3 regions of the Streptomyces sp. NPDC050528 genome follow, and region 1 is predicted to be linked to each of the others. Evidence: riboswitches for the same ligand, from Rfam matches in the RefSeq annotation. Region 1 holds a riboswitch; each other region holds the start of a gene.

Region 1 (5,945 bases):
GGTCGACAAGGACATCACGCCGAACCTGACCACCCCGTCCAAGGCCTGCGAGACGGAGTCGCCCAGCCCGACCCCGAGCGAGTCCTCTCCGGCCCCCTCGGACTCCGCCACGCCCCCGGCCGAGTCCGACACCCCGACCCCGTCGGCCACGGAGAGCAGCAGCACCGCTCCCGCGACGACGACCGACAACGCGCCGTCCCCGGCGGCCGGTTCCTCGAACCTCGCCGAGACCGGTGCCAACTCCAACACCGGCATGATCGCCGGTATCGCGGGCGCCCTCGTCGTCGTGGGCGGCGGAGCCGTCTACTTCGGCATGCGCCGTCGCGGTGCGAGCAACGGCAGCTGATCAACAGCCGCTGAACGACCCGCTGTTGTGGCCCGTCCGGTTCGTGGGGACGGGCCACACACATGTCCGGTGCACGGGCACACCCGTGCGCGCTAGCCGCCGAGTACGACGATCTCGGCCGCGTCGAACTCCACCCCGACCGCGCTCCCGACCTCCGGCGCCTCCCGCAGCGCACAGGCCGCCTCCAGACGCGGCGCACCCTCCGGCTGGAGCTGTACGGCGACATGGGTGCCCTTGAAGGTGCGGGCGGCGACCGTGCAGCGCAGGCCCTCGTCGGCCGCCAACAGCCGTACGCCGGCGGGGCGTACGAGGAGCGGGTGGGTGCCCTGCGGGGCGTTCTCGGGGACCGGGACCTTGCCCCAGGGGGTGTCTGCGGCCTCTCCTACGACCGTGGCCTCGACCACGTTGTCGAAGCCGAGGAAGCGGGCCACGAACTCGTCGGCGGGGTGCTGCCAGACCTCAAGCGGCGTACCGGACTGGGCGATTCGGCCGTCCCGCATCACCACCACCCGGTCGGCCAGTGCGAACGCCTCGCCCTGGTCGTGCGTGACCGCGAGCACGGTCGTGCCCAACGTGCCGAAGAGTTCCCGGAGTTCGACGACCAGCCGTTCCCGCAGCGACCGGTCGAGCTGGCCGAGCGGTTCGTCGAGCATGAGGAGACGAGGGCGGGGCGCCAACGCCCGTGCCAGCGCCACCCGTTGCTGCTCACCGCCGGACAGCCCGGCGACGGCACGGTGGGCCGCTCCCGGCAGGCCTACAAGGTCCAGCAACTCGCCCACCCGGGCGTCCTGTTGCTTCTTCGACGCCCCGTGCATGCGCAACCCGAAGGCGACATTGCCGGCCACGTCCCGCTGTGGGAACAGCTGATGGTCCTGGAACATCAGACCCACACCGCGCTTGTGCGCGGGCACGCCCGACTGGTCCCGGTCGTCGAGCAACACCCGCCCGGAGTCCAGGGGTTGAAGCCCGGCGACCGCCCGCAGCAGCGTCGACTTGCCGCTGCCGCTGGGGCCGAGGACACACACGATCTCGTGCTCGACGACCCCGAGGTCGACGGCGTCCAGCACCGGGCGCCCGCCGAACCGTACGGTCGCGCCCTCAAGGCTGAGCAGCGGCCTGTTCTGCGGCACGCTCGGCGAAAGATCCAGCGGCATGTCCGGTGTCAGGTTCGACGGCATCTAGAACTCCCCCGTCCGGTCGGTGCGCAGCCGCTCAAGGACCAGGAGGGCCACCGCGCACACCACCATCAGAATCGTCGAAAGGGCCATCGCCTGGCCGTAGTTGAGATCACCGGGCCGGGACAGCAGCCGGGCCACCGCGACCGGCAGGGTCGGGTTGTCGGGCCGCGCGATGAACACCGTCGCCCCGAACTCCCCCAGCGACACCGCGAACGCGAACCCGGCGGCGATCAGCAACGCCCGCCGTACGAGCGGCAGATCGACCTCGCGCCACACCCGCCAGGGCGACGCCCCGAGCACGGCCGCAGCCTCCCGCAGCCGCCCGTCCACCGCCCGCAGTACGGGCAACATCGTCCGTACGACGAAGGGCACGCCGACCAGCGCCTGCGCGAGCGGCACCAGGATCCATGAACTCCGCAGATCCACCGGGGGTTTGTCGAGCGAGATCAGGAACCCGAAGCCGACCGTCACCGCCGACACCCCGAGCGGCAGCATCAGCAGCGCGTCGAAACCCCGCACCAGCCGCCCGGCATCGCGCCGGGTCAGGGCAGCGGCTGCGAGTCCGCCGATCACCACGGCGATGGCGGTGGCGGCGACGGCGTACTCCAGCGAGTTGCCGATCGCGGCGATCGGCGGGACGAGGAAGGTGCCGCCGTCGTCGTGGGTCAGCGCGCGGTAGTACCCGAAGTCCGGTGTGTCCAGCGAGCGTTGGACCAGCACGGCGAGCGGCAGCAGAAGCAGTACGGCGATGGACGCGACGACTCCGGCCAGCAGGGTCCACTGGCCGGCCCCGCGCGGGCGCCGTGCGGTCACCGCCGGGTCCACGAGCCGTAGGACGCTCTCCCGTCGCCGTACCGTCCAGGCGTGGACGGCGAGGATCGCGCCGACCGCGACGAACTGGACGATCGTCAGGACGGCCGCCGTGGACAGGTCGAAGACCTCCGAAGTCTGGCGGTAGATCTCGACTTCGAGGGTCGAGAAAGTCGGGCCGCCGAGGATCTGGACCACGCCGAAGGACGTGAAGGTGAAGAGGAAGACCATCAGCGCGGCGGCGGCCACGGCGGGCCCGAGCGCGGGCAGCGTCACCTTCCGCCAGGCCCGGAGCCGGGAGGCGCCCAGCATCCGCGCGGCCTCCTCCTGACGCGGGTCGAGCTGGGCCCAGAGGCCGCCCACCGTCCGTACGACGACCGCGTAGTTGAAGAAGACGTGCGCGAGCAGGATGGCCCACACGGTGGTGTCCAGCCGTACGCCCCACAGGTCGTCGAGGAGTCCGCCCCGGCCGACGAGCGCGAGGAACGCCGTACCGACGACGACCGTCGGCAGCACGAAGGGGACGGTGACGACGGCCCGCAGGACATGTCTCCCCGGGAAGTCGAAGCGCGCGAAGACGTATGCGCCGGGGAGCGCGATCAGCAGCGTGAGCGCGGTGGACGCGAGCGCCTGCCAGGTGGTGAACCAGAGCACGTGCCGGATGTCGGACTGGACCAACACGTCCCCGATACGGCCCAGTTGCCAGGCGCCGTCGACCTTGAGGCCGCGCGCGACGATCGCGGCGACGGGGTAGGCGAAGAACACCGCGAAGAACGCGACGGGCAGGGCCATGAGCCCGAGCCGCGTCGCGCCGCCCCTGTTCTTGAGGGACTTTCGCGGGGCCGCCTCCGCTACTTCAGCCGCTTCGGCTACTTCAGTACGAGCGAGGTCCACGACTTGACCCACTGGTCCCGGTCGGCGGCGATCTTCGCGGGCGCCATGGTCTCGGGGTCCGGGGCCTGGCGGCCGTACTGCACGAACTCCTGCGGTACCTGGGCGCCTTGGATCACCGGGTAGACGAACATGTTGAGCGGCATGTCCTGCTGGAACTCCTTGGTCAGCAGGAAGTCCAGGAACGCCTTGCCGCCCTTGGTGTTCCGCGCGTTGCTGAGCAGCCCCGCGTACTCGGTCTGCCGGAAGCAGGTGCCGTACGACACCCCGGTGGGCGCGGTGGTCGGCTTCGGGTCGGCGTAGATGACCTCGGCGGGCGGCGAGGAGGCGTAGGAGACGACGAGGGGCCGGTCGCCGCCCGCCTTCTTGCCGCCGGCGGAACCGGAGAACTCCTGGTCGTAGGCCTGCTCCCAGCCGTCGACGACCTTGACGCCGTTGGCCTTGAGCTTCTTCCAGTACGCCTGCCAACCGTCGTCGCCGTACTGCGCCGCACTGCCGAGCAGGAACCCGAGGCCGGGCGAGGAGGTGGCCGCGTTCTCGGTGACGAGGAGGTTCTTGTACTCGGGCTTGACCAGGTCCGCGAAGGAGGTCGGCGGGGTCAGCTTGTGCTTGCTGAAGTAGGCCTTGTCGTAATTGACGCAGATGTCGCCGGTGTCGATGGGCGTGACCCGGTGCTTGGTCTGGTCGACGCGGTACGCGGGCTTGACGGTGGCGGAGCCCTTCGCGTCGTAGGACTGGAAGAGGCCGTTGTCGAGGGCGCGGGAGAGCAGGGTGTTGTCGACGCCGAAGAAGACGTCGCCCTGGGGGTTGTCCTTGGTGAGGATCGCCTTGTTGACGGCCTGGCCGGCGTCGCCGTCCTTGAGGACCTTGACCGTGTAGCCGGACTGCTTCTCGAAGTCCTTGAGGACTTTCTTCGACACGGCCCACGAGTCGTGGCTGACGAGGGTGACCGTCTTGTCGGATCCGGAGCCGCTGCTTCCGTCCGACCCCGACCCGCACGCGGAGAGTGCGAGCAGGCCGAGGCCGACGAGCACAGCACAGTACTTCTTGGTGTTCACGGTGATGACCGAACTTCCTACCCAGAATGACCTGGGCGAGGTTCAGAGGGTCTGCGGCCCGATTGCCGCACTCTCAGCGCTTCGCGCTCCCCTGTCGGATATGAAGGTGTACGTACAGGTGGTACAGGTGAAGATTACCGCTCGGTGGCCGCGAGCTGGCCACACGCTCCGTCGATCTCCTGGCCACGGGTGTCCCGGACGGTGACCGGCACCCCGTGGGCCGCGATGGCCTCGACGAACGCCTTCTCGTCCTCGGGACGGGAGGCGGTCCACTTCGAGCCCGGCGTCGGGTTCAGCGGGATGAGGTTGACGTGCACGGGCTTGCCCTTGAGGAGCCTGCCGAGCCGGTCACCGCGCCACGCCTGGTCGTTGATGTCGCGGATCAGCGCGTACTCGATGGACAGCCGGCGCCCGGACTTCGCCGCGTACTCCCAGCCCGCGTCGAGGACCTCGCGCACCTTCCACCGGGTGTTCACGGGGACCAGGGTGTCGCGCAGCTCGTCGTCCGGCGCGTGCAGCGAGATCGCGAGGCGGCACTTGAAGCCCTCGTCCGCGAAGCGGTGGATCGCCGGGACCAGTCCGACCGTCGAGACGGTGATCCCGCGCTGCGAGAGGGCGAGGCCGTCCGGCTCGGGGTCGGTGAGGGCGCGGATGGACTGGACGACCCGCTTGTAGTTGGCGAGGGGCTCGCCCATACCCATGAAGACGATGTTGGAGAGCCGCGCGGGACCGCCGGGGATCTCGCCGTCCCGCAACGCCCGCATGCCGTCGACGATCTGGTGCACGATCTCGCCGGTCGACAGATTCCGGTCCAGGCCGGCCTGTCCGGTCGCGCAGAACGGGCAGTTCATCCCGCACCCCGCCTGAGAGCTGATGCACATGGTGACCCGGTCCGGGTACCGCATCAGCACGGACTCGACGAGCGTCCCGTCGAACAGCCGCCACAGCGTCTTGCGGGTGGTGTCCTGGTCGGTCGACAGATGCCGTACGACGGTCATCAGCTCAGGAAGCAGCGCCTCCTGCAGCTTGGCGCGCGAACCGGCGGGGATGTCGGTCCACTCCGCCGGGTCGTGCGCGAGCCGCGCGAAGTAGTGCTGCGAGAGCTGCTTGGCGCGAAACGGCTTCTCCCCGACCGCGGCGACGGCTTCCTTGCGCTCGGCGGGCGTGAGGTCGGCGAGGTGCCGCGGCGGCTTCTGGGCTCCGCGCGGGGCGACGAATGTGAGTTCTCCGGGCTTAGGCATGGCTGTACCAGTGTCGCAGATCGAATCGTGTGACCTGGGGCCCTAGCCATGCGCTGTGGTCGTCGTTGGTCGTCTCTGTCCGTCATTGGTTCCCCTTGGACGGCCCACACACGGCCCAGCTCGATAGACGTTCACGCAGGCCAGCGCGCCAACGAGAGTGCTGCGACAGAAGCTGGCACCGCACCCGCCGCGACCAGTGGAGGAGTAGCCCCTCTCTCGTTCGAGCTTTCCTGTTGTTGCGCAGAAGTGACGCGACCCCGGAGCGACCTCACACGATCGACGCCGACGATCAACTACATGGGCCCCGACACGCTGCTCCCAAGTTCGAAAGCCGACCGATCTGACATTCAGCGGGAAACGGGTGCACAAATCAGAGATAGGCACTAACCTGCTTCCAACTCTGGAGGAGGCAAGGTGAGCG
Region 2 (5,945 bases), on a different contig from region 1:
GGGCGGGCCCACTCGCTGGGCGTACTCCAACACCAACTACCTGCTGGCCGGGATGATCGCCGAGAAGGCCGGCGGCGCGAGCTGGCAGGACCTGGTCGCACACCGGATCATCGCGAAACTCGGACTGCGGAACACCTCCATCCCCGGGCTGGACCCCTTCCTGCCCGACCCGCACGTGAACGCCTATCTGACGACCTCCGACGGCAAGCGCCTCGACGTCACCGACCACAGCTTCCAGCACACCGCGGACTCCGGTGTGGTGAGCACCACCGCCGACCTGAACACCTTCTTCCGCGCCCTGGCCGACGGCCGGTTGCTCCCCGCCGAGCAGTGGCGCGAGATGCGGCAGACCGTCGCGCGGAACGACGACCCGGAGGACGTGGCCGAGATGCCCGAGGGCACCTACGGCCTCGGCCTGCGCAAGATCCCGCTCTCCTGCGGCGGTTTCTACTACACCCACGAGGGCGACGGCGCGGGCGTCAACACCCGGCCCGCGGTGAGCGCGGACGGCAGGCGAGCGGTGACGGTCTCCATCACGACCACCACCGCGCCGCCGGACCTGGCCGCCCTGAACCGCGCGACGGGCGCGCTTGTCGACCATGCGCTGTGCCGAACGCCGAAGAGCTAGAGGCCAGAGCCGGCCGGTAGCCGCTGGACGGTGAGCCCGCCGGTCGTCGTCAGTCGGCGATCGGCAGGTACACCCGGTCGCCCGCCGCGGCGAACTCCTTCGACTTCTGCTCCATCCCGACCTCGATCTCCTCCCGACTCCCGCCGTGCTCACGGCGGATGTCCTGGGAGATCTTCATGCTGCAGAACTTCGGCCCGCACATCGAGCAGAAGTGGGCCGTCTTGGCGGGCTCGGCCGGAAGTGTCTCGTCGTGGAACTCCCGTGCCGTGTCCGGGTCGAGGGCCAGGTTGAACTGGTCCTCCCAGCGGAATTCGAAGCGGGCGTCGGACAGCGCGTCGTCCCACTCCTGTGCACCTGGGTGCCCCTTGGCGAGGTCGGCTGCGTGGGCGGCGATCTTGTAGGTGATGACGCCGGTCTTGACGTCGTCACGATTGGGCAGGCCCAAGTGCTCCTTGGGCGTGACATAGCAGAGCATGGCCGTGCCCCACCAGGCGATCATCGCGGCACCGATGCCGGAAGTGATGTGGTCGTACGCAGGCGCGACGTCCGTCGTCAGCGGGCCGAGCGTATAGAACGGAGCTTCATCACAGATCTCCTGCTGAAGGTCGATGTTCTCCTTGATCTTGTGCATCGGGACATGTCCCGGGCCCTCGATCATGGTCTGTACGTTGAAACGCTTCGCGATCGTGTTGAGTTCCCCGAGCGTCCTCAACTCCGCGAACTGCGCCTCGTCGTTGGCGTCCGCGATCGAACCGGGCCGCAGGCCGTCGCCGAGCGAGTACGTGACGTCGTAGGCGGCGAGGATCTCGCACAGTTCCTCGAAGTTCTCGTAGAGGAACGATTCCTTGTGGTGCGCGAGGCACCAGGCCGCCATGATCGAGCCGCCGCGCGAGACGATGCCGGTCTTGCGGTTCGCCGTCAGCGGTACGAACGGCAGCCGTACGCCCGCGTGGACGGTCATGTAGTCCACGCCCTGTTCGGCCTGTTCGACGACCGTGTCCTTGTAGATCTCCCAGGTCAGCTCCTCGGCGCGGCCGTCGACCTTTTCAAGCGCTTGGTAGAGCGGCACCGTGCCGATGGGGACGGGGGAGTTGCGCAGCACCCACTCGCGCGTGGTGTGGATATTGCGGCCGGTGGACAGGTCCATGACCGTGTCGGCGCCCCACCGCGTCGCCCAGGTCATCTTCTCGACCTCCTCCTCGATGGAGGAAGTGACCGCGGAATTGCCGATGTTGGCGTTGACCTTCACCAGGAACCGCTTGCCGATGATCATCGGCTCGATCTCGGGATGGTTCACGTTGGCGGGCAGCACCGCCCGCCCGGCCGCGATCTCCTCCCGGACGATCTCGGCCTCGACGTTCTCGCGTACGGCCACGAACTCCATCTCGGGCGTGATCTCGCCCCGCCGCGCATAGGCGAGTTGCGTGACCGCCGTACCGTCGCGGCCTCGGCGCGGCTGACGCGGCCGCCCGGGGAAGACCGCGTCCAGGTTGCGCAGTCCGCCGCGCGGTGAGGTGTGCTTGATCCCGTCGTCCTCGGGGCGGACGGGCCGGCCCGCGTACTCCTCGGTGTCGCCGCGGGCGATGATCCAGTTCTCCCGCAGCGGCGCCAGCCCCCTGCGGACATCGGTGTCGACGAGCGGATCGGTGTACGGGCCGGAGGTGTCGTACAGCGTCACGGACTGCCCGTTGGTGAGGTGCACCTGACGGACCGGCACCCGCAGATCGGGGCGCGAGCCCGCGACGTACCCCTTGTGCCAGCCGATGGACTTCCCGGCCTCCGTGGGCTGCTCGGCCCGTGCGGACTCCTCACCCGGAATGGGCTGTTCGTCCTGGCTGGAGGCAGGCGTGCGTACATCCTTGTTGGTCATGAGACCTACTCCCTACGCCGGCATTACCCGGTAACAGGTTCGGCGGTCGACGCAGCGGCTTCCGTCAGCCGATGTTTCATGTGAAACATCACTCGATTCAGGTGACGTTTCCCGTGAAACATCGCAGAGACGAAGGTCAGCGCCCTCTCAGCCCGGTGCTCCGAGCTCCCGCGTGTGCAAAGGTGCCTCCACGCTAGCGTCATAAGTGGCGCGGTGAACAGTGGGCCTCCGGCGTTCTTGCGATGATCGGGCGGTGACCACGACACAGCAGCCCCCGTACCCGCCGACCGGGCCGCCGCATGGCCACGACCATGGATCCGGCGACGACCACGGGTCCGGTGAAGGCGGTCACGGTCATTCGCACAGCCATGGTCCCGCCGCCCCCGTCTCCCGGCACCTGCGCAAGGTCATCGCGGCGATCCTGATCCCGTTCACCGTGGCGGTCGTGGTCGGCATGGTGGTGCTGTGGCCCGGCGGCGCCCCCTCGCACAAGCGCACCGGCGTCGGCTTCGACCGGCAGACCCAGCAGGCGACGGTCACCAAGGTCGTCAGCGTGAGCTGCTCGTCGGTGAACGCCTCGGGCGGGGGCTCGACCGGGGACACCTCCACCGCCGAGGGCTCGTCGGCGGCGCAGGAGGCGGCCGGTACCTGCAAGAAGGCCACGGTCACGGTCTCCACCGGCAAGGACAAGGGCCGTACGTTCACGGAGATCGTGCAGCCCGACCAGTCACGGCAGTTGCATCAGGGCGAGAAGGTCGTGGTCGCGTACGAGCCCTCCGCGCCCAAGGATCTGCAGTACTCCGTCACCGATGTGAACCGTAAATTCCCGATGGCGCTGCTCGCCGGGATCTTCGCGCTGGCCGTCGTGGTGGTGGGCCGGCTGCGCGGTGTCATGGCGCTGATCGCGCTGGCCATCAGCTTCATGATCCTGAACTTCTTCATCCTGCCCGCGATCCTGCACGGCTCGAACCCGCTGATCGTGGCGGTGGTCGGTTCGAGCGCCATCATGCTGATCGCCCTCTACATGTGCCACGGTCTGTCGGCCCGTACGTCCGTGGCGGTACTCGGCACCCTGATGTCACTGGTGCTGATCGGCGTCCTGGGCTCCGTGTTCATCGGCTGGGCCGCGCTGACCGGCAACACGGACGACAACACCGGCCTGATCCACGGGCTGTACCCGTCGATCGACATGAGCGGTCTGCTCCTCGCCGGCGTCATCATCGGTTCGCTCGGTGTGCTCGACGACGTGACGGTCACCCAGACCTCGGCGGTCTGGGAACTGCACGAGGCCAACCCGTCGATGGGCTGGCGCGGGCTGTACCGCGCCGGCATCCGCATCGGCCGCGACCACATCGCATCCGTCGTCAACACCCTCGTCCTCGCCTACGCGGGCGCCGCTCTGCCACTGCTCCTGCTCTTCTCCATCGCGCAGAGCAGCGTCGGGGCGGTCGCCAACAGCGAGTTGGTCGCCGAGGAGATCGTGCGCACGCTGGTGGGTTCGATCGGCCTGGTCGCATCGGTACCGGTCACCACGGCCCTCGCGGCCCTGGTCGTCTCGGCGGACCGACCGGGACCCGATGCGGCTCCGGCCGGTGCGGTACCGGCAGGCGGTGCGGTTTCAGCGGGTGGGGCTACGGCGGCCACGGCGGCGCCGAGTGCCAAGCCCGCGGCGGCGCGCGGCGGGAAGGGCCGACGCCGCAAGCACTGAGCGCCACCGGCACTGCGGTGGGCGGCGAGAACCGCCCCAGAGGGCCACGCAGAAGCGTTACTGCGGATCCTCGGGCCCCCCAAGCCTTCAAGCTCACACGGGGCCTTCAGAACTCCACAGGGCCCTTCAGGGCTCGCGGCGCCTCCAGCGGCTTCGGTTCAGGGTCCGTGGCGAAGCGTTACGCCAACTTCCCGACCCCCTACCGCCGGACCACGTCACCCCGCGCTCTGCTCCTCCGCCAGAATGCGGTCCAGCGCCTCGTCGAGGTGGGTGTCGAAGTCCGCGAGGGCGCCCTCCTGGCCGAGCGGCACCAGTCGGTCGGTGCGGTCGAGGAACGCCACGAGCGGGGCCGCGCCGGTGCGGAACAGCGCCTGGTCGCTGCCCACCTGAAGCCGGATCAGCACCTCGCCCAGCGTCTCCGGGTCGACGGGCTCGATCCGCACGTCGCCCTCCCCGCACGCCATGCCCACCCCATCGATCAGCAGCTCGCGACCGAAGGTCCAGGTCACCGGGGCATCGCCCGGCAAATGGAAGGTCAGCCGCACGGCGTACGGATCGGACGTCTCGTAGCCCAGCTCGACCGGGATACGGAAGGAGAGCTCCTCGGAAACGAGGAAGCTCATCATGACCTCTGCCTGTACGGACTCGCGCATCGCCTATCCCGTCAACTGCCGTCGCCTGGCCGGGAATGATCCCCGTGACACTGAAGGAATATTGCTGAACGTACACGTTAGATCACAAGGAGTAAGTTTTCAGATACTGATAGAGAGCGCGAGCGACCCCAGAAGCCTGTCGACCTCGGTCTGCAACTGCCGTGCCGCGACCGGCAGTCGCTCGGCCTGATGCGCGGGCAGCGAGATGGCCATCGTGGCGGCCGTGGCGCCGAGTGTGATCGGAATCGCCGCGCAGACCGTCCCCAGCGCGTACTCCTGACGCTCCACCACCAGCTCCGTCCGCCGCATCCGGTCCAGTCGCCGCAACAGTGAGTGGTCGTCACGCACGGTGTACGGCGTGAGAGACCGCACGGGGTAGCGGTCGAGGTGGTCGCGGCGGACGTCCTCACCCAACTGGGCCAGCAGACACTGCCCGATCGCGTGCGCGTGCCCGGTCTCGCGGAAGTCCGCCCACTCCTCGACCGCCGGATTGCCGGCGGTGTCGGAGACGCACAGGACCTCGATCTCGCCGTCGCGGTACATCGCGTAGTACACCGGCACACCGATCAAATCCCGCCACTGCGCCAACGCGTCGACGATCGTGCTGCGACGTTTCTCCTGCGCCCCGCTGCTGCTCAGCCGCTCAGCCGCCTCCCCGAGGAAGAACAGCCCCTTGTCACGGCGGAGATAGCCCTCGTACACCAGGGTGCGCAGCAGGTGGTACGCCGTGGGAAGGGCGAGGCCGGTCTCGCGGGCCAGTTGCTTGGCGGGAGCTCCGTGGTCGTGTCCGGCGACGGACTCCAGCAGGCGCATGGCCCGTTGCACGGAGCCGATGAGGGTGGCGGCGGACTGGTGTTGGTCGGCGGCGGACGACTGCCGGTCAGGGGCGGGTAGCTGCTGGTCGGGGGCGGGCTGCCGCCGGTCGGGGGCCTCGGTGGCCGGCGCCGCGGAACGCTGTCGCGGCGGGGTCGCAACGGGGCCTGACCGCGCGGGAGTTGCCACGGGGCGTGGCTGCGCCGGTGCCGGCACGGGTCGTAGCTGCGCGGGGATCGAGACTGAGCGCGGCCGACTGGGTGGTACGAGCTG
Region 3 (5,945 bases), on a different contig from region 1:
GGGCGCAGTCCGGCCCGGGTCTCGGTGAGCGGCAGTTCGGTGATCCCGGGGACCAACTCGTGGGCGTCGCGCAGGAGTTCGTAGACCCCGCCGGCCGTGACGGTCGTGTCCCAGCCCAGTTCCTCGCTGGTCGCGCCGACGACCAGCTCGCCGGTCTCGCGCGGCACCAGATAGACCTGGCTGCCGCGCACCATGGCGCGCACGGTCCGGTTCAGGAACGGCGCGTGGCGCTCCGGCACGGTCAGCCGCAGCACCTGCCCCTTGACGGGCCGTACGGGCGGCAGGACGTCGGCAGGGACGCCCTCCAGCCGCCCGCTGAGGCTGCCGGCCGCGAGCACCACCTGGTCCGCGCCCAGCACCTCGCCCTCGCGCGTGACGACCCCCGTGGCGCGGTCCCGCCCGACCGTGAGCCGCTTTGCCCACGTCCGGTGGAAGACGACCCCGGCACGCTCGCAGGCGGCCACCAGCGCGCCCGCCAGCCGCCGCGGGTCCACCTGGTGATCCCCGTCCACCCGGAGCCCTCCCCGCACGCCCGGCGCGAGCATCGGCTCCAGGCGCCGGCACTCGCGCCCCGACAGCCACTCGGAGTCGAGCCCCGACTGGTGCTGCAGGGCGTGCAGTTCACGCAGATGAGCCCGGTCGTCGGCGTCCAGGGCGACGGCCAGCGTGCCGCAGCGGCGGTAGCCGAGGTCGAGGCCGGTGAGGTCGGTCAGCTCGGCCGCGAAGTCCGGGTAGCGCTGCGCCGAGGCGAGGTTGAGGGCGAGCAGGGTCTGTTCGCCGTAGTGGAGCTCGGTGACGGCGGCCAGCATCCCGGCGGCCACCTGGGCGGCCCCGCCACCCGGCTCGGGGTCCAATACGGCCGTGGAGAAGCCGCGTTGGGCCGCGCGCCAGGCCGTGACCAGGCCGATGATCCCGCCCCCGACGACGAGGACGTCTGAGGTGTGTGCAGGCATGGGCGTCCAGCCCCTCCCTTCGCCGGCATGACCCGGATCAGGTTCGTACGGTCGGAGGCCGCCAGCCTCCCTCTCAGCCCGGTGCGTCCGGACTCCCGCGAGTGCTTTACCTTGGCCACCCTAGCCCGTGCTTTGTGCGCCAGTAAGGGAGCCTCCGTCCATGGCCCGCTCGCTCGACGGTCTCGTCCTCGCCCCCGTCGCGGACCAGGCCCCAGGTCAGGTCGGCACCCGCACCCGGTTCGCGTACCACGAGAAGGACGGCGAGATCTGGGCCGAGTACGCGGGCGGTGACGTCGTACGGGGGCGTCTCGTCGGCACGCGCGCGGGGGACCGGATCGACTTCCGGTACGTACAGCTGAAGACGGACGGGACGACGTCCTCCGGGCACTGCGTGTCCGATGTGATCGAGCTGCCCGACGGTCGCGTGCGCCTGGAGGAGACCTGGGAGTGGGAGTCCCAGGAGGGAAACGGGACCAGCATTGTGGAACAGGTCACCTGACGCGCCCACTGCCTGACAATTTGTCAGGTGTCTATGGTGATCGAGTGAGCGAGCAGACGCGGGACCAGGGCACGGTGACAGGGCGGCGCGTGGTCGTCGTCGGCGCGGGCATGGCCGGGGTGCAGACCGCGGTCGCGCTACGGGAGCAGGGCTTCACCGGCACCGTCACGCTCCTCGGCGCCGAACCCCATCAGCCGTACGACCGGCCCCCGCTCTCCAAGGCCGTCCTGCTCGGCAAGGCCGAGGGCTCCGCCTTCGACGTCGACTTCGAGGCGCTCGGCATCGAAGTCCGGCTGGGGCGCGAGGTGTTGGGGCTGCGCCCCGCCGACCACGAACTGGACACCGCCGAGGGCCCGGTGCCCTACGACGTCCTCGTGCTCGCCACCGGTGCCGAACCGATCCGGCTGCCGGGCGCCGACGGCATCCCCGGAGTGCATCTGCTGCGCACCCTGGACGACGCCGAGCGGCTGCGCCCGGTGCTCGCGCGGCAGCACGACATCGTGGTCGTCGGCGCGGGCTGGATCGGCGCCGAGTTCGCCACCGCCGCGCGCGAGGCGGGCTGCGCGGTCACCGTCGTAGAAGCGGCGGACCGGCCGCTCGCGGGGGCGCTGCCCGCCGAGGTGGCCGCGCCGATGGCCGCCTGGTACGCCGCCGCCGGAGCCACCCTGCGGACGCACGCACGCGTGGCGCACGTCGAGCCCGGCGAGGTGGTTCTCGACGACGGCTCACGGCTGCCCGCGGGCGCCGTCGTGGTCGGTATCGGCGCCCGCCCCGCCACCGCCTGGCTGACCGGCTCCGGCATCGAACTGGGCGCACACCGCGAGGTCCTGGCCGACGACCACCTGCGCACCTCGGTGCCGGACGTGTACGCGGTCGGCGACTGCGCCTCCTTCCCTTCGGGAAGGTACGGCGAGCGACTTCTCGTCCACCACTGGGACAACGCCCTCCAGGGGCCGCGCACGGTCGCCGCGAACATCGTGGGGGAGACCCCGGCGGTGTACGACCCGGTGCCGTACTTCTGGTCGGAGCAGTTCGGCCGGTTCGTCCAGTACGCCGGCCATCACGCGTCCGCCGACACCACCCTGTGGCGCGGCGACCCGTCGACCCCGGCGTGGAGCGTCTGCTGGCTGCGCGGGGACCGTCTGGTGGCCCTCCTGGCGGTCGGCCGCCCCCGTGACCTGGCCCAGGGCCGCCGGCTGATCGAGTCGGGCACGCCGATGGATCACACGCTGCTGGCGGATGCTTCTCTCCCGATGAAGGCGGCTATCACCTAGTTCGTCCCCCCGGGTCGGACCGGCCCGACTTCCGACTGTCAGTCCGGGATGGCACGCTGTTTACGTGACCGAGATTGACGCAAAGATCGATGCTCTCGTCCCCGCCTGGCTCACGCTGCCCGACATCGCAGAGTTGCTCGATGTCGAGGTGACACGCGTGCGGCAGCTGGTCAAGGACGGCCAAGTCATCGCCGTACGCCGTGGTGAGAACCGCGCGCTGCACGTCCCCGCCGCCTTCATCGACGGGACCGAGCAGAAGGTCGTCAAGGGCCTCACGGGGACCTTGACGCTCCTGCGGGACGACGGCTTCTCCGACGAAGAGATGCTCGAATGGCTCTTCACCCCCGACCCCAGCCTGCCCGGCACCCCCGCGCAGGCCCTGAGCGAGAATCGCGGCACGGAGGTGAAGCGCCGCGCCCAGGCGCTCGCCGTCTGACCCGCACGACCGAGAGGCGTACGGGCCGCGGCGACGCGAGGGTCTGCCTGCACAGGCCCTGCCCGCGGCCCGTGCGCGACACCACCACACGACCAGCAGGACAACGGGGGACACACGCATGCCCGACACCGCCGCAGCCGCCGCCCGCGCGGAACTCGCCGACGCCCGGGTCTACCTCTGCACGGACGCCCGCCGGCGCCAGGGCGACCTCGCGGAGTTCCTGGACGCGGTCCTGGCCGGCGGGGTCGACATCGTGCAGCTGCGCGACAAGGGCATGGAGGCCGCCGAGGAGCTGGAGCACCTCCAGGTGTTCGCCGACGCCTGCGCCCGGCACGGCAGACTCCTCGCGGTCAACGACCGCGCGGACGTCGCCCACGCCGCCGGAGCCGACGTACTGCACCTGGGCCAGGGCGACCTCCCGGTGCCCGCGGCCCGCGCGATCCTCGGCGAGGACATCCTGATCGGCCGCTCCACGCACGCCGAGTCCGAGGCCGCCGCGGCCGCCGTCCAGGAGGGCGTGGACTACTTCTGCACGGGCCCGTGCTGGCCCACCCCCACCAAGCCCGGCCGCCACGCCCCCGGCCTCGACCTCGTCCGGTACACGGCCGCCCTCGGCACCGACCGCCCCTGGTTCGCCATCGGCGGCATCGACCTCGGCACCCTCGACGAGGTCCTCGAAGCGGGCGCCCGCCGTGTCGTCGTCGTACGGGCCATCACCGAGGCCGACGACCCGGGCGCGGCGGCGGCGGAGTTCGCGAAGCGGCTGCGGCAGGCCTGACGGCCGTACGGTGGGCGGTCTGTTGTCCGATGGGTGGACAGCAGGGCGACAAAACAGGCAAATTTCCGGTTCCGGTTGGGTGACCGGCGCCCCCTGACTAACCTGCGGGTATGGCCTTCGGAACCGCATCCACCAGGACTGATCGCGCACCCACCGTGCGGGACATGCTCGCGACCGGCAAGAGGACGTACTCGTTCGAGTTCTCCGCGCCGAAAACCCCCAAGGGCGAGCGGAACCTGTGGAGCGCGCTGCGGCGGGTCGAGGCCGTCGCCCCCGACTTCGTCTCCGTGACCTACGGCGCCGGCGGCTCCACCCGCGCGGGCACCGTCAAGGAGACCGAGCAGATCGTCGCCGACACCACGCTGACCCCGGTCGCCCACCTCACCGCCGTCAACCACTCCGTCGCCGAACTGCGCAACATCATCGGCCAGTACGCCGACGCGGGCATCCGCAACATCCTCGCGGTGCGCGGCGACCCGCCCGGCGACCCCATGGCCGAGTGGGTGGCGCACCCCCAGGGGCTGACGTACGCGGCCGAACTGGTGCGGCTCATCAAGGAGTCGGGCGATTTCTGCGTCGGCGTCGCCGCCTTCCCGGAGATGCACCCGCGCTCCCCGGACTGGGACACGGACGTCGCGCGCTTCGTCGACAAGTGCCGGGCCGGCGCCGACTACGCGATCACGCAGATGTTCTTCGAACCCGAGTCGTACCTGAGGTTGCGCGACCGTGTCGAGGCGGCGGGCTGCGCGACGCCCGTCATCCCCGAGGTCATGCCGGTGACCAGCGTGCGGATGCTGGAGCGGTTGCCGCAGCTCAGCAATGCCGACATCCCGGCCGCTCTGAAAGAGCGAATCCTCACAGCCAAAGACGATCCGGCGGCTGTACGCTCGATCGGGATCGACTTCGCCACGGAGTTCTGTGCCCGGCTGCTGGCCGAAGGAGTGCCAGGACTGCACTTCATCACGCTCAACAACTCCACGGCGACGCTGGAAATCTACGAGAACCTGGGCCTGCACCATCCACCGCGGGCCTAGACCGGCCGCCCGGACATACGACACACTGCGTAGCGGCCACTGGGAGAGGGGCGTACATGGGCTGGACGGTCCTCTACATCGCGTTCGGCATCGTCGCACTGTGGTTGCTCGGTGAGGTGCTGCTGCAGTACAAGGCACGCCTGCGCTGGCGGCTGCTCGCATTCGTCGGCTTCCTGGGCGTCGTCCTCGGAGTGCTGATTCCTTCCGTCGTCGTGATCGGACTGGGCGCGGTGGCCTTCGCCGTCGGCCAGACCTATGTCACCCTCTCGTTCCGCCGCGGCTTCGAAGCCGGCTGGGCGGTCTCCGGCCGACCGGGCGCGGGCGGCTTCAAGCGCCGCCGCGGCGAACCGGACGAGGACCCGAACCTGGACGCCTCCGGCCCCGAGTCGGCGGATGCCGGCTTCCAGGAGTACGACGGCAACAAGGCCGCCTACGGCCAGGACGACGACTACGACCGCGACGACGTCTTCACCCCGAACCGCCCCCTCACCCCCACGGCCGCCGAGACCACCTCGGTCTACGAGCCGCAGCCCCTCCCGGACGACACCGGCTCCTACGGCGTGTACAGCGCCGCCGCCTACGCGAACGCCACCGACCCCGACTTCGCCGGTGCGGACCAGGCGTACGCCGGCCAGTCCCAGGACCAGGCCTACGCGGCGGCGGCCCAGGGCGACGGCCAGAACTACGGCTACGACACCTACTCGGGCTACGACCAGCAGCAGTACGGCTACGACACGACCGGCCAGCAGCAGTACGCGGCCTACTCCGACCCGTACATCGGCACCCAGACGTACGGCGGCACCGGCTACGACACTGGTTACGACGGCCAGCAGCAGTATCCCCAACAGGGCTACACGCAGGACCAGTACGGCAACACCGGTTACGCCGGCGAGACCCCGGCCGGCGGGGTGTGGGTCCCGCAGCAGCGCAACGACGAGACCTACGGCGGCGAGATGCCGGCGGACCAGCAG

The links. A riboswitch is a leader RNA that binds a small molecule or an ion and turns the genes downstream of it on or off. The one in region 1 is predicted to bind thiamine pyrophosphate.
Region 2: linked by a shared signal. The riboswitch ahead of thiC (phosphomethylpyrimidine synthase ThiC) and the one ahead of ACIBK4_RS01135 (thiamine ABC transporter substrate binding subunit) in region 1 are both predicted to bind thiamine pyrophosphate.
Region 3: linked by a shared signal. The riboswitch ahead of thiO (glycine oxidase ThiO) and the one ahead of ACIBK4_RS01135 (thiamine ABC transporter substrate binding subunit) in region 1 are both predicted to bind thiamine pyrophosphate.

What each region holds. Positions count from the first base shown of each region.
Region 1 is NZ_JBITHH010000001.1:231,564-237,508, forward strand. Features, by position in the region: gene ACIBK4_RS01120 (LAETG motif-containing sortase-dependent surface protein) at 1-346, shown strand, start outside; gene ACIBK4_RS01125 (ABC transporter ATP-binding protein) at 439-1,500, opposite strand; gene ACIBK4_RS01130 (ABC transporter permease) at 1,525-3,126, opposite strand; gene ACIBK4_RS01135 (thiamine ABC transporter substrate binding subunit) at 3,204-4,283, opposite strand; TPP riboswitch at 4,280-4,386, opposite strand; gene rlmN (23S rRNA (adenine(2503)-C(2))-methyltransferase RlmN) at 4,418-5,524, opposite strand; gene ACIBK4_RS01145 (hypothetical protein) at 5,939-5,945, shown strand, end outside.
Region 2 is NZ_JBITHH010000029.1:11,707-17,651, reverse strand. Features, by position in the region: gene ACIBK4_RS50390 (serine hydrolase domain-containing protein) at 1-628, shown strand, start outside; gene thiC (phosphomethylpyrimidine synthase ThiC) at 678-2,498, opposite strand; TPP riboswitch at 2,491-2,680, opposite strand; gene ACIBK4_RS50380 (YibE/F family protein) at 2,752-4,206, shown strand; gene ACIBK4_RS50375 (SsgA family sporulation/cell division regulator) at 4,422-4,859, opposite strand; gene ACIBK4_RS50370 (IclR family transcriptional regulator) at 4,959-5,672, opposite strand.
Region 3 is NZ_JBITHH010000002.1:453,768-459,712, reverse strand. Features, by position in the region: gene thiO (glycine oxidase ThiO) at 1-953, opposite strand, end outside; TPP riboswitch at 951-1,062, opposite strand; gene ACIBK4_RS09435 (hypothetical protein) at 1,114-1,452, shown strand; gene ACIBK4_RS09430 (NAD(P)/FAD-dependent oxidoreductase) at 1,497-2,726, shown strand; gene ACIBK4_RS09425 (Rv2175c family DNA-binding protein) at 2,791-3,162, shown strand; gene thiE (thiamine phosphate synthase) at 3,281-3,940, shown strand; gene metF (methylenetetrahydrofolate reductase [NAD(P)H]) at 4,051-4,974, shown strand; gene ACIBK4_RS09410 (hypothetical protein) at 5,031-5,945, shown strand, end outside.